3 linked regions of the Labrys monachus genome follow. The main gene of each other region encodes a partner of the protein of the gene in region 3 in a complex. Links are inferred from orthologs where the notes say so. Each region holds a gene or a part of one and is shown on either strand. Other genes may lie near its edges. The genes, in order: accB, J3R73_RS30295 and accD.

The links.
Region 1: the proteins of accD (region 3) and accB are in contact, whole or in part, in a solved structure (PDB 8UXZ), measured with the Escherichia coli proteins. The link is inferred for Labrys monachus from one-to-one orthologs.
Region 2: the proteins of accD (region 3) and J3R73_RS30295 are in contact, whole or in part, in a solved structure (PDB 8UXZ), measured with the Escherichia coli proteins. The link is inferred for Labrys monachus from one-to-one orthologs.

The regions. Positions count from the first base shown.
Region 1 is NZ_JAUSVK010000001.1:3,335,242-3,338,983, reverse strand. What follows is about bases 392-3,109. They hold accB (acetyl-CoA carboxylase biotin carboxyl carrier protein), read right to left. Parts: upstream 2,121-3,109; coding sequence 1,662-2,120; downstream 392-1,661. Other genes in these bases: J3R73_RS15120 (DsbA family protein), read right to left, coding at 2,764-3,109; aroQ (type II 3-dehydroquinate dehydratase), read right to left, coding at 2,160-2,603; accC (acetyl-CoA carboxylase biotin carboxylase subunit), read right to left, coding at 392-1,656. In the rest of the region: aat (leucyl/phenylalanyl-tRNA--protein transferase), read right to left, coding at 1-291; more of accC, read right to left, coding at 298-391; more of J3R73_RS15120, read right to left, coding at 3,110-3,528; J3R73_RS15115 (YceD family protein), read right to left, coding at 3,664-3,742. UniProt on the Escherichia coli protein: This protein is a component of the acetyl coenzyme A carboxylase complex; first, biotin carboxylase catalyzes the carboxylation of the carrier protein and then the transcarboxylase transfers the carboxyl group to form malonyl-CoA.
Region 2 is NZ_JAUSVK010000001.1:6,637,790-6,641,603, reverse strand. What follows is about bases 244-3,033. They hold J3R73_RS30295 (acetyl-CoA carboxylase carboxyltransferase subunit alpha), read right to left. Parts: upstream 2,221-3,033; coding sequence 1,267-2,220; downstream 244-1,266. Other genes in these bases: J3R73_RS30290 (SDR family NAD(P)-dependent oxidoreductase), read right to left, coding at 2,334-3,033; J3R73_RS30300 (L,D-transpeptidase family protein), read right to left, coding at 244-1,071. Also shown: more of J3R73_RS30300, read right to left, coding at 1-243; more of J3R73_RS30290, read right to left, coding at 3,034-3,119; J3R73_RS30285 (tellurite resistance TerB family protein), read right to left, coding at 3,116-3,604. UniProt on the Escherichia coli protein: Component of the acetyl coenzyme A carboxylase (ACC) complex. First, biotin carboxylase catalyzes the carboxylation of biotin on its carrier protein (BCCP) and then the CO(2) group is transferred by the carboxyltransferase to acetyl-CoA to form malonyl-CoA.
Region 3 is NZ_JAUSVK010000001.1:6,379,083-6,383,051, reverse strand. Bases 1,025-3,969 are described here. They hold accD (acetyl-CoA carboxylase, carboxyltransferase subunit beta), read left to right. Parts: upstream 1,025-2,036; coding sequence 2,037-2,903; downstream 2,904-3,969. Other genes in these bases: J3R73_RS29060 (bifunctional folylpolyglutamate synthase/dihydrofolate synthase), read left to right, coding at 2,958-3,969; J3R73_RS29070 (SDR family NAD(P)-dependent oxidoreductase), read right to left, coding at 1,101-1,862; J3R73_RS29075 (2-dehydro-3-deoxygalactonokinase), read right to left, coding at 1,025-1,093. Outside these bases: J3R73_RS29080 (2-dehydro-3-deoxy-6-phosphogalactonate aldolase), read right to left, coding at 1-146; more of J3R73_RS29075, read right to left, coding at 227-1,024.

The sequences.
Region 1 (3,742 bases), 3.0 Mb from region 3 along the record:
GGGCCGGTTGATCCAGGTTCTGCGCCGCCCCGGGGCCGGCGCGGCGCAGGCGTCGATCACGGCCTCGAAGTTCCGGTCGACCGCGATCTCGAATCGGTCGGACCGGATGGTGCGGGCGAGACGATGCGAGACGATCAGGCCGTCGAGGGGAACGATGCCGCGGACCTCGGGCTCGATCCAGTAGAGACCTGGATCGTCGGCGCTTTCGGCCATCGGGAAGAGCCCGCAGGCATAGGCCCTGAGAAGGATCTGCGGCGTGATCTCCAAGGGGGGCACCGCCACGCGCGACACGCGACATCACGCGCCTTCGCGCATGCCTCCAGCTTCGAGGAAGTTCTCAAGCCAATGAATGTCGTAGAGGCCGTTCTGCATGTCGGGGTTGCGCACCAGCGTGCGGAACAGCGGCAGGGTGGTGTCGACGCCGTCCACCACGAATTCGTCGATGGCGCGGCGAAGCCGCATGAGGCATTCGGTGCGTGTGCGTCCATGCACGACGAGCTTGCCGATCAGCGAATCATAATAGGGCGGAATCCTGTAGCCCTGGTAGACGGCCGAATCGACCCGCACGCCGAGACCGCCGGGCGGATGATAATAGGTGATGGTCCCCGGAGAGGGGCGGAAGGTCGCTGCGTTCTCCGCGTTGATGCGGCATTCGATGGCATGGCCTTCGATCTGCACGTCGGACTGGGCGATGGAAAGCGGTGAGCCCGCCGCGATCTTGATCTGCTCGTTGACGAGATCGATGCCGGTGATCATCTCCGTCACCGGATGCTCCACCTGGATGCGCGTGTTCATCTCGATGAAGTAGAATTCGCCGTTCTCATAGAGAAACTCGATGGTTCCGGCGCCGACATAGCCGAGGTCCCGCATGGCCTTGGCGACGGTCTCGCCGATTCGGGTGCGCTGGGCCGCGTTGAGAGCGGGCGAAGGCCCTTCCTCCCACACCTTCTGGTGCCGGCGCTGCAGCGAGCAGTCGCGCTCGCCGAGATGGATGGCGTTGCCCTTGCCGTCGCCGAGCACCTGGATCTCGATGTGGCGCGGCTTCTGCAGATATTTCTCCAGATAGACGGCGTCGTCGCCGAAGGCGGCGAGGGCCTCGGCGCGCGCCGTCGCCAGCGCGTCGGACAGATCGGCCGGGGTGAGCGCCACCTTCATGCCGCGTCCACCGCCGCCCGCCGCCGCCTTGACCAGGACGGGATAGCCGATTTCGGCGGCGACGCGCGCCGCGTCGATATCGTTGGAGATCCCGCCTTCCGAGCCCGGCACGCAGGGAATGCCCAGGCGCTTGGCGGTGCGCTTGGCCTCGATCTTGTCGCCCATCATGCGGATGTGCTCGGCCTTGGGGCCGATGAAGGTGATGCCGTGCTGATCGAGAATATCGGCGAAGCGGGCGTTCTCCGACAGGAAGCCGTAGCCGGGATGCACAGCCTCCGCACCGGTGATCTCGCAGGCCGCGATCAGGGCGGGGATGTTGAGATAGCTCTCGCGGGCCGGCGGCGGGCCGATGCACACGCTTTCGTCGGCGAGCTTGACGTGCATGGCGTCGGCATCGGCCGTCGAATGGACGGCGACGGTCGCGATTCCCAATTCCTTGCAGGCGCGCAGCACGCGCAGGGCGATCTCGCCGCGATTCGCGATCAGGATCTTGTCAAACATCCGCGTCACTCGATGATCATCAGAGGCTGGCCGTATTCGACCGGCTGCTTGTCCTCGATGAACAAGGCGGTAACGGTTCCCGATCGGGCGGCGACGATGTCGTTGAACGTCTTCATGGCCTCGACGATCAGCACGCGGTCACCCTGGTTGACCTTGGAGCCGATCTCGATGAACGGCTTGGCGCCCGGTGCCGCGCCGAGATAGGCGGTGCCCACCATCGGGGACTTCAGGACGCCCGGATGGTTGGCGGGATCGACGGCGACCGGCACGGCCGGCGCCACGGCGACGGGAGCGGCCACGCTGGCGGGCGCGAGCGGCACCGTCGCGGTGACATTGATCTGGCGGGCCACGCGGATGCGCAAATCCGCCTGCTGCACCTCGATTTCCGTCAGATCCGTCTCGGTGAGGAGATTGGCGAGTTCCCGGATAATCTCGGGATCAATCCCCGACTTGGTTCGCGACATCGTCATGCCTTGCGTTTCCGAGGGGCAGAGGCCCCGTCATTATTGAGCCGATACGCTCGAAGCCAGTGCTTCGAGTGCAAGTTCATAGCCCTTGGGGCCAAATCCACAGATCACGCCCTTGGCTGCAGGCGAAACCCAGGAATGGTGCCGGAAGCTTTCACGCGCGAAGACATTGGATAGATGCAATTCGATTACCGGCAGGCTAATGGCCTTGATCGCGTCGTGAAGCGCGATCGACGTATGGGTCAGCGCGCCCGGATTGATGACCATGCCGACCGCACCCCGCGCGTGGGATTCGTGCACCCAGTCGAGCAGCACGCCTTCGTGGTTGGTCTGGCGGAACTCAGCCGTCATCCCGAGGCGCTCGGCGCGCGCATGCACGAGCTTCTCGATGCCGGCCAGATCAATCGTGCCGTAGACCGATGTTTCCCGGACGCCAAGCATATTGAGATTGGGGCCATTCAGAACGTAGACGAGCGCCATGCTTTCCAATCGAACGATATAACAAGCCAAAAGCCCGATGCAGCGAAGCGCCGGGCCTTCTCGGTTGCCCCTTATAGGGCGGTGTCATGCGGAAGGCAAAGCCGGCGGCAAATCATCCACGGCCCGCGTGGGCGAGGCGAACCGACAGCCGCCCCTCCCGTCAGCCGCAGACCGTCTGCCCGCATTTGCGCACGGCATCGATCTTGTCCTTCAGCGCATCATAGCCGATCGCACCCGGAACGATCTCGTTGCCGATGACATAGGAGGGGGTGCCGTTGATGCCCAGCGTCTCGCCGAGCTGCAGGTTGCCGGCGAGGTCCTTGCGCAAGGCGGGGTCCTGCATGTCGGCCTGCAGCTTCTTCATGTCGACGCCGACGCTCTGGGCGACCTCGAGCGCGCGGTCCTTGCCGACTGCGCCGCGCGAACCCAGGAGCGCCTGGTGGAAGGCGAAGAACTTGTCGCCCTGGAGCTGGTTCTTGACGGCCAGCGCCACGTCGGCGGCTTCGATCGAGCCGGGTGTCAGGATCGGATAGTCGCGCAGGACGACCTTGAGCTTCTTGTCGGTCTGCAGGAGCTTCACCATGTCGGCGAGGCCGCGCTTGCAGTAGCCGCAATTGTAATCGAAGAACTCGACCACGGTGACGTCGCCCTGCGGATTGCCGACGACGGCATTCTGCGGTGCGTTGAGAATGGCATTCTGGTTGTCGGCGACGGACTTCTTCTGGCGGTCGGCGGCGTCGGCTTCCTGCCTGGCCTGCATCGCGTTGAGGGCATCGGTGATGACCTCGGGATGCTTCATCAGATAGTCCTTGACGATCGCTTCCACGGCCGGACGGGTCATCTGCTCGTCGGCATGGGCGGCCGGCGTCACCGCGGCGACGCATAGGACGAGCGCCAGACCGGTCAGAAGTCGCTTCAAGAACATGCCTGTCTCCAAAAGATGGCGAGCGCCCTGCCGCTCAGCGGGGTGGATAGAATGCGCCGGCAAGACGGTCAATCAATCGGTCCGTCCTGCTCCTGCCTTCTCACGGCATCGTGTTCAAGGTGAGGCGAAGCCCGATTATTCATCGTTGCTTTTCAGTGCCTTGAGGGCCGCGAAAGGCGAAGAGGCGGGATCTTCCTCGCCTCGGCTGAATTCA
Region 2 (3,814 bases), 260 kb from region 3 along the record:
GAGCGGACGGCGGGCGACCGCCGCCTCGGACATCAGGAGCTCCTCGGCCGCCGAATAGGTGATCCGTTTGGCGGCCATGGTATCGGCCTCGGTCGCCGGCGTGCCGTTGTCGTTGAGAGCGACTTCGACCACTGCAGCGCTGGTGAAGGGCCGATCCTTGCCCGGAACGGCGGTCTGGTCGACGGCGCGCGCCAGGAAGGCCGGATTGGCGCCGCCATCCTCATAGATATAGCTGACGGCCCTGGTGCCCGAATTCACCAGCGAGGCGACCTCCGCGTCGTCGTGCCTCTTCTTCTCGATCACCGCCGTCGCGACGTCGCGGCTGATGGGCGAAAGGCCGCAGGCCGTGCCGTTCTCGCCGTTGAAGACGTAGCGGCCCTTGCAGACGTCGACCTTCACCGCCTGCTTGGTGACCTCGAAATTGTCCGACCCTTCCTTCAGGTTCTGCCAGAATCCGATGTTCGGGTTGCGCCGCGCCTGCGCCAGGTTCTCGGCCGTCATGCGGAACGGATAGGATTGCAGCTGGAACGCCGGCTGGCCGCCCTGCAGCGCCTCGCGGGCGACGGAATAGAGCTCGGCCATCTGGCCGTCGGTCATGGCGAAGCAGCCGCGCGAGGAGCACGAGCCATGCACCATGATGTTGCCGCCGGCGCGGCCAAGCTGGCGATCGAAATTGTTGGGATAGCCGACGTCGAACGAGAGGTAATAATTCGAATTCGGATTCAGCTGGCTCTGGCCCACCGAATAGAAGCCCTCGGGAACCTGGCGGTCACCCTCGTTCTTCTTGGGGCCGAGCTGGCCGGACCAGCGGCAGATCGGATAGGTCTTCAGCAGCGCGAAATGGCCGCTCGATGTCTGCTTCCACAGCTCGAGCTCCGATTCCTTCTTGTAGACCCGGACCAGGATGGGGGCGCTGCGCGGCATGTCCTTGGCGGCCATATCGGCACGCAGGGCCTCCGGAATCGGCGTCGTCGAACGCAGGCTTGCCCCGTTTTGGGAACAGCTTGCAGCCAGCAGCATGATACCGGCCGCGAGGGCGATCTTGCGCATCAGCGTGAGGTGAGCCGTCATGAGTTAGCGAGCCCGTGCAAAGACACTTCCAGAGATTGCAAAAACTTAGCGGTAATGGACCTTTGCCGCAAGCGGCGGGTTCATACTGGTTACGCAGCACGGTAAACAGGGCGTTAAGGCGACAATGCCTGATTCCGGCGAAAACACCTAGTGCCTTTTTTCCGACATTTTCGGCGCGGATGCGGGCGGCCGCGGCTACAGGCTGCGGCCGATCATCAGGAATTTGTCCTGGCGGGCTCGCTTCACCGCATCGCGTGACAGGCCCGCGAGGTCCTTGAGCGCGTTCTGGATGAAATCGCCCGTCGTCTCGATCGCCTTTTCGGGCGTGCGGTGGGCACCGCCCGTCGGCTCCGGAATGATGGCGTCGATGACGCCGAATTTGAGGAGGTCCTGCGCAGTGATCTTCATGTTGTTGGCCGCGTCCTGCGCCTTGGACGGCTCGCGCCACAGGATGGACGCCGCCCCCTCGGGCGAGATCACCGAATAGACCGAATGTTCCAGCATCAGCACGCGGTTGGCGGCAGCGACGGCGATCGCCCCGCCCGATCCGCCCTCGCCGATGACGATGGCGACGTTCGGCACGCCGAGCGCCAGGCACGCATCGGTGGAGCGGGCGATGGCCTCGGCCTGGCCCCGTTCTTCCGCGCCGATGCCCGGATAGGCCCCGGCCGTGTCGACGAAGGACAGCACCGGCAGCTCGAAGCGATCAGCCAGTTCCATCAGCCGCACGGCCTTGCGATAGCCCTCGGGCCTCGCCATGCCGAAATTGTGGCGGATGCGGCTTTCGGTGTCCGATCCCTTCTCATGCCCGATGATGCAGACGGATTCGCCCCGGAAACGGCCGAACCCGCCGATGATGGCCTCGTCCTCGCCGAATTTCCGGTCACCCGCCAGCGGAGTGAAATCCTCGACCAGCGCCTTGACGAAATCGGTGGTGTGCGGCCTTTCCGGGTGGCGCGCCACCATCGTCTTCTGCCACGGCGTCAACTGGGCATAGAGATCGCGCAGCGCCTGGTTCGCCTTGACCTCCAGGCGCTGGATCTCGTCGCCGATCGCCACAGCATCCCCCGATTCAGCGATCGCACGGAGTTCCTCAACCTTCGCCTCGAGCTCGGCGACGGGTTTTTCGAAATCGAGATAGCTGCGCATGGGGCTCCGCGAGGCGACCAAAGGGAGCCGGAAACTGGGGTTTCACGCGGGGGAAGTCAAGGAACGCTTTTGGAGCCGGCCCCCGCCCGCAGCCCGACGGATGGCGTCCGCCGTCAGTTTCGCCGCTGGCGCTGGGCGGCGGCGAGAACAGGCAGGACGAAGCGCGTCGGCACGACGGCGAGGACGGCGATCATCAGCCGGGTGACCAGGCCGGGCACCACCACCCGCCGGCCGGCATAATAGCCGGCGAGGCCGAGATGGGCGACGTCACGCGCCGAAAGCTGGCCCGCCAGCGCCATGGCGCGGGAGCCGCCGAAACCGGCCCGCGCGCCGAAATTCGTCGCCACCGGCCCCGGGCAGAGCGCGCAGACCCTGATGTCGTTGCCCCGCTCCTCATAGCCGAGCGCCCGCGTCAGCGAGACCACGAAGGCCTTGGTCGCGTAATAGACGGCGAGGCCCGGCCCCGGCGTGAAGCCGGCTACCGAGGCGACGTTGAGGATGCCGCCCCGGTTGGCGCGGATCTCCGGCAGGAAAGCCAGGGTGAGCGCCAGGAGCGCGCGACAATTGAGGTCGACCATGCCGAGTTGGCGCCCGGCGGGCAGGTCGCCCATGTCGCCGGCGAGGCCGAAGCCCGCATTGTTGACGAGGTGGCGCACCTTCAGCGCCTGCGAGCGCAGCGCCGCGGCGATCGCATCCGCCGCGTCCGGTCGCTCGAGATCGAGGGGCAGGACGGCGACGAAACGCCCGGTCGCCGCGGCGATATCGCCCTGGACCCGCGCCAGTTCGGGCTGCGAGCGGGCCACCAGCACGAGGTCCTCGCCCTGTTCGGCAAGCAGGCGGGCGATCTGCTCGCCGATGCCGCTGGAAGCGCCCGTCACCAGCGCGACCGGCCGGCTCATTCGCTCGCCTCCGGCAGGGCGACGTCGTTGCGCGCGGCGACCTTGCCGCGGACCGCGATGCGGTCCTGGACGGACACGCCCAGCGTCTCGGCGACGCGCCAGACCAGATTGTCCTCGAACTCGTGCAGGGCCCGGTCCGCGAAGGCGATCTCCCACATCATCTCGACGATGCGCTTGCGCCCCTCGGCGTCATAGGCACGCTTCACCACGCCGGTGAAATCGTTGAAATCGAGCACGTCGCGATTGCGCTCGCCGGCCGCGGCCAGCAAGGCGCGGGTTTCCTCGGCATTCAGGGAGAAGCGTTCCTGCAGCAGCGCTTCGAGGCGAAGCTTCTCGGCGGGGCTCTGCACGCCGTCGACATTCATCGCATAGACCAGGAGGCCGGCGGCCGCCACGCGATGATCGGTCTCGTCGAACACGTAGCGCGGCCGCGCCCGGTTTCCCGGCGTGAAGGCCCGCACCAGGTTCTGCAAACGAGCCAGCATCGCATCGCCCCCTGTCCGTTCCGCGCCGGCCTCCGCCGCCCGCCTCGGTCCCTCATGTGTCGCCGGACGCGCAAGGCGCCGGCCAGCCCGCCACATTGCGCATGAATCAGACGAGGCGCGCAAGCCGCAAATGCGCGGACGCCCGGCAGGCGCCGACGCAAAACCGGCGGCCTGGAGGGGCCGCCGGCAAAATCACGTGTCTCGATCGGT
Region 3 (3,969 bases):
TCGGGCGAGTTGAGCGGCACCTCGATGATGCGGATGCCGGCGGCGACGATGGCCTCGGCGACCGCCTCGACTTCGTCGGGCTTCACGCCGCGCAGGATGGCGATCAGCGGCATGCCGGCGAGTGCGGCGTCGAGGGTGAGGCTCATCGGTGGAAAACTCCCTGGCGGGTGCAGGCGGACGGGTGGATGCCCGGCCACGGTTCGAAATGGATCGGTCCGGGCATGCCTCAACGCGCCGCGGCGATGGCGGCGAGGCCGGACAGGAAGGCGCGCTCGGGCGTGAAGATCTCGATCGCGGCGCCGCGGGCGCGCAGGGCGGCGACGTAGCGCTGGGCGATCACGCCATCGGCCACCAGCGTCACCCTGTGCTCCCCGCCATAGCGCCGGAAGGCGCCCTCGATCTCCGAGCCGATGAGGAGGCCGGACAGGAACGGGCCCACCTTCTCCCCCGTCATCGCGCCGTCGAGCACGCGGGCGCGGGCCTGGAACAGCCGGTTGAGAAGGCCGCTTTCGTTCTGCGCCGCTTCGAGCCCCTCGTCGAAGCCGGTGAGGTCCTCCGGCTCGGCGGCCAGGCGTGCCAGCAGGCTCTCATGGCGGTAGAGCGCATAGCTCTCGCCGGTCATGAAGCTGGCGAAATCGGTGATGGCGCCCCCCTCGACCCGCGCCCATTTCGAATGGGTGCCGGGGAGGCAGACGAGGCCGTCGACGACGTCGGTACCGAAGATCAGCGTCTCCTCGCCCCGCATCACGTCCGGACCCGACGGACCGCGCGCGATCACGCCCGGCACGATGGAAATGCGCTCGCTCACGGCGAGGACGGCGTCGGCCAAGCTCTTCGGCGAGGCCGGGCAGGGGGCATAGGCGGCCTCCGCCCAGCCATTGCGCGAGCCGACCATGCCCGCCATCAGCACCGGCGCATCCGGATCGAGCGCCATCCAGGCGCCGCAATGGCGCTGGAGGACGTCGCCAAATCCGCCCGGCGGCACGTTCGCCATGCCGTCCTCGGCGACCACGCGGTCGATCACCTTGCCGGCTGCGTCGAGCCGGAAGGCACGAAACCGGCTCGTGCCCCAGTCGACCGCGATGAACGCCACGCCCATCTCAGACCCAGCCGCCGTCGACGATGATCTGCTGGCTGGTCATGCCCGAGGCCTGGTCGGATGCCAGGAACAGCACCGCCTTGGCGATCTCCTCCGGCAGGATCTTGCGCTTGAGCGCCTGGTTGCGGAAGATCGCCTCCTCGCCGGCCTGGTCGACCCACAGCGCGATCTGGCGCTCGGTCATGATCCAGCCGGGGAGCACGCAATTGACGCGGATATTGTCCTTGCCGAACTGCTTGGCGAGCAGGCGCGTGAAGCCGTAGGCCGCCGATTTCAGGGTGGCATAGACGGTAAGGTCTTCCGAGCCCATCAGCCATGAGCAGGAGCCGAAATTCACGATGGCGCCGCCGCCGGCCTCGATCATGGCGGGGATCACCGCCTGGGCCGCGAAGAAGGCGTGCTTGAGGTTGATGGCGACGCGATCGTCGAAATAGTCCGGCGTGACCTCGAAGAATTTGTGGCGCTGGTCATGCGCCGCATTGTTGACGAGGACGGTGATGGTACCGAGCTTGGCGGTGATGTCGGCGATCGCGGCCTTGAGGGCCTCGATGTCGGTGACGTCGGCCTTCTCGAAATGAACGGTGCCGCCCGCCTTGTTCAGTTCCTCGGCCAGCGCCTGCGAGGGCCCTTCGGCAATGTCGACGAAGCCGACCTTGGCGCCCTGTTCGGCGAACAGCCGCACCGTCGCGGCGCCGATCCCCTGGCCGCCGCCGGTGACGAGGACGGTCCGCCCCTTGAGATCCGGATATATGGCATTCGCCATCTTCAACTCCCGAGTGTTTCCTACAGATTTCTGGCCGAATTCGTCCTACATATCGCGCGTCCGGCCCGCGCGTCCAGCCCGCTGACAAAAGGGCCGGGAAGGACTACATACGGCGCCATGGCCCTGTGCCGCCAGCCCCGAGCGGGGCGCCGGCGCCCTGTTTCGAGGTTTTGCATGAACTGGATCGCTAACGTCGTTCCGCCGCGGATCAAGGATTTCTTCTCGCGTCGCGACACGCCGGAAAATCTCTGGATCAAATGTCCGGAGACCGGGCAGATGGTGTTCCACAAGGACCTGGAACAGAACAATTACGTCATCCCGACCTCGAACTACCACATGCGGATGACGGCGACGCAGCGCCTCACCATGATATTCGACGAGGGAAAATGGGAGGACATCGCCCTGCCGGAGGTGGTGGTCGACCCGTTGAAGTTCCGCGACGAGAAGCGCTACACCGACCGCTTGCGCGATGCGCGCCTCAAGACCGGCATGCAGGATGCCATCAAGCTCGGCGTCGGCGCCATGGACGGCGTGCCGGTGGCCGTCGCCGTCCAGGACTTCGACTTCATGGGCGGCTCGCTCGGCATGGCCGCCGGCGAGGCGGTGGTGAAGGGCCTCCTCACCGCCGTCGAACGCGGCCTGCCCTTCATCATGTTCGCGGCCTCCGGCGGCGCCCGCATGCAGGAAGGCATCCTGTCGCTGATGCAGATGCCGCGCACCACCGTGGCGATCCAGCGCCTGCGCGAAGCCAGGAAACCCTATATCGTCGTGCTGACCAATCCGACCACGGGCGGCGTCACCGCCTCCTACGCCATGCTTGGGGACGTGCAGATCGCCGAGCCCGGCGCGCTGATCGGCTTCGCCGGCCCGCGCGTGATCGAGCAGACCATCCGCGAGAAGCTGCCGGAGGGCTTCCAGCGCTCCGAATATCTCAGGGAGCACGGCATGGTCGACATGGTCGTCCACCGCAACGAGCTGAAGCCCACTTTGGCCAGGCTGTGCCGCCTCATGACCAGGGCCCCGGCGAGCGAGGCGGCATAGCCGTCCTCCGCCGCCGCCCGCCGTCTCCCGTTCATCCCGCCGAAGCCAAGCCCCATGATGCAGTCGGACGCCTTCATCGCGCGCTTCATGGCGTTGCACCCCAAGAAGATCGATCTCTCCCTGGAGCGGATCGAGCGCCTCCTGGCGCAGCTCGGCCATCCCGAACGCCGGGTGCCGCCGGTCGTCCATGTCGCGGGGACCAACGGCAAGGGGTCGACGGTCGCCTTCATGCGCGCCGCGCTGGAGGCGGCCGGCTATGGCGTGCATGCCTATACCTCGCCGCATCTGGTGCATTTCCACGAGCGCATCCGCCTCGGCGGCCATCTCGTCGGCGAGGAGGCGCTGGTCGATGCGTTCGAGACCTGCGAACGGGTCAATGACGGCGCGCCCATCACCTTCTTCGAGATCACCACGGCGGCGGCCTTCAAGCTCTTCGCCGACCACCCGGCCGACGTCCTGCTCCTCGAGGTCGGGCTCGGCGGCCGCATGGACACCACCAACGTCATCGACCGCCCGCTCGTCACCGTCATCGCCTCGATCTCGCAGGACCATGCCGATTTCCTCGGCACCGACCTGGCGGGCATCGCGCGGGAGAAGGCCGGCATCCTGAAGCGCGGGGTGCCCGGCGTCCTCTATCCGCAGGTCGACGAGGTCCGGGCCGAGATCGAGCGGGTCGCCGCCCGGGTGGGGGCGCCGCTGGTCATCGGCGGTCAGGATTTCGACGTGCACGAGGAGAATGGCCGCCTCGTCTACCAGGACGAGGACGGCCTGCTCGACCTGCCGCTGCCGCGCCTGGCCGGCCGGCACCAGCACCGCAATGCGGGCCTCGCCATCGCCGCCCTGCGCAGCCAGCACCGCCTCGTCCTGGAGGACAGGCATTTCGAGCGGGCGATGCAGGCGGTGGAGTGGCCGGCGCGCCTGCAGCGCCTCAACCAGGGCGCCATCCCGGCCCTGCTGCCGCCGGGCTCGGAGATCTGGCTCGACGGCGGACACAATGTCGACGGTGGCCGCGTGCTCGCCGAGGCTCTGGCCGAGCTCGAGGAGCGCACGGCGCGGCCGCTGGTGC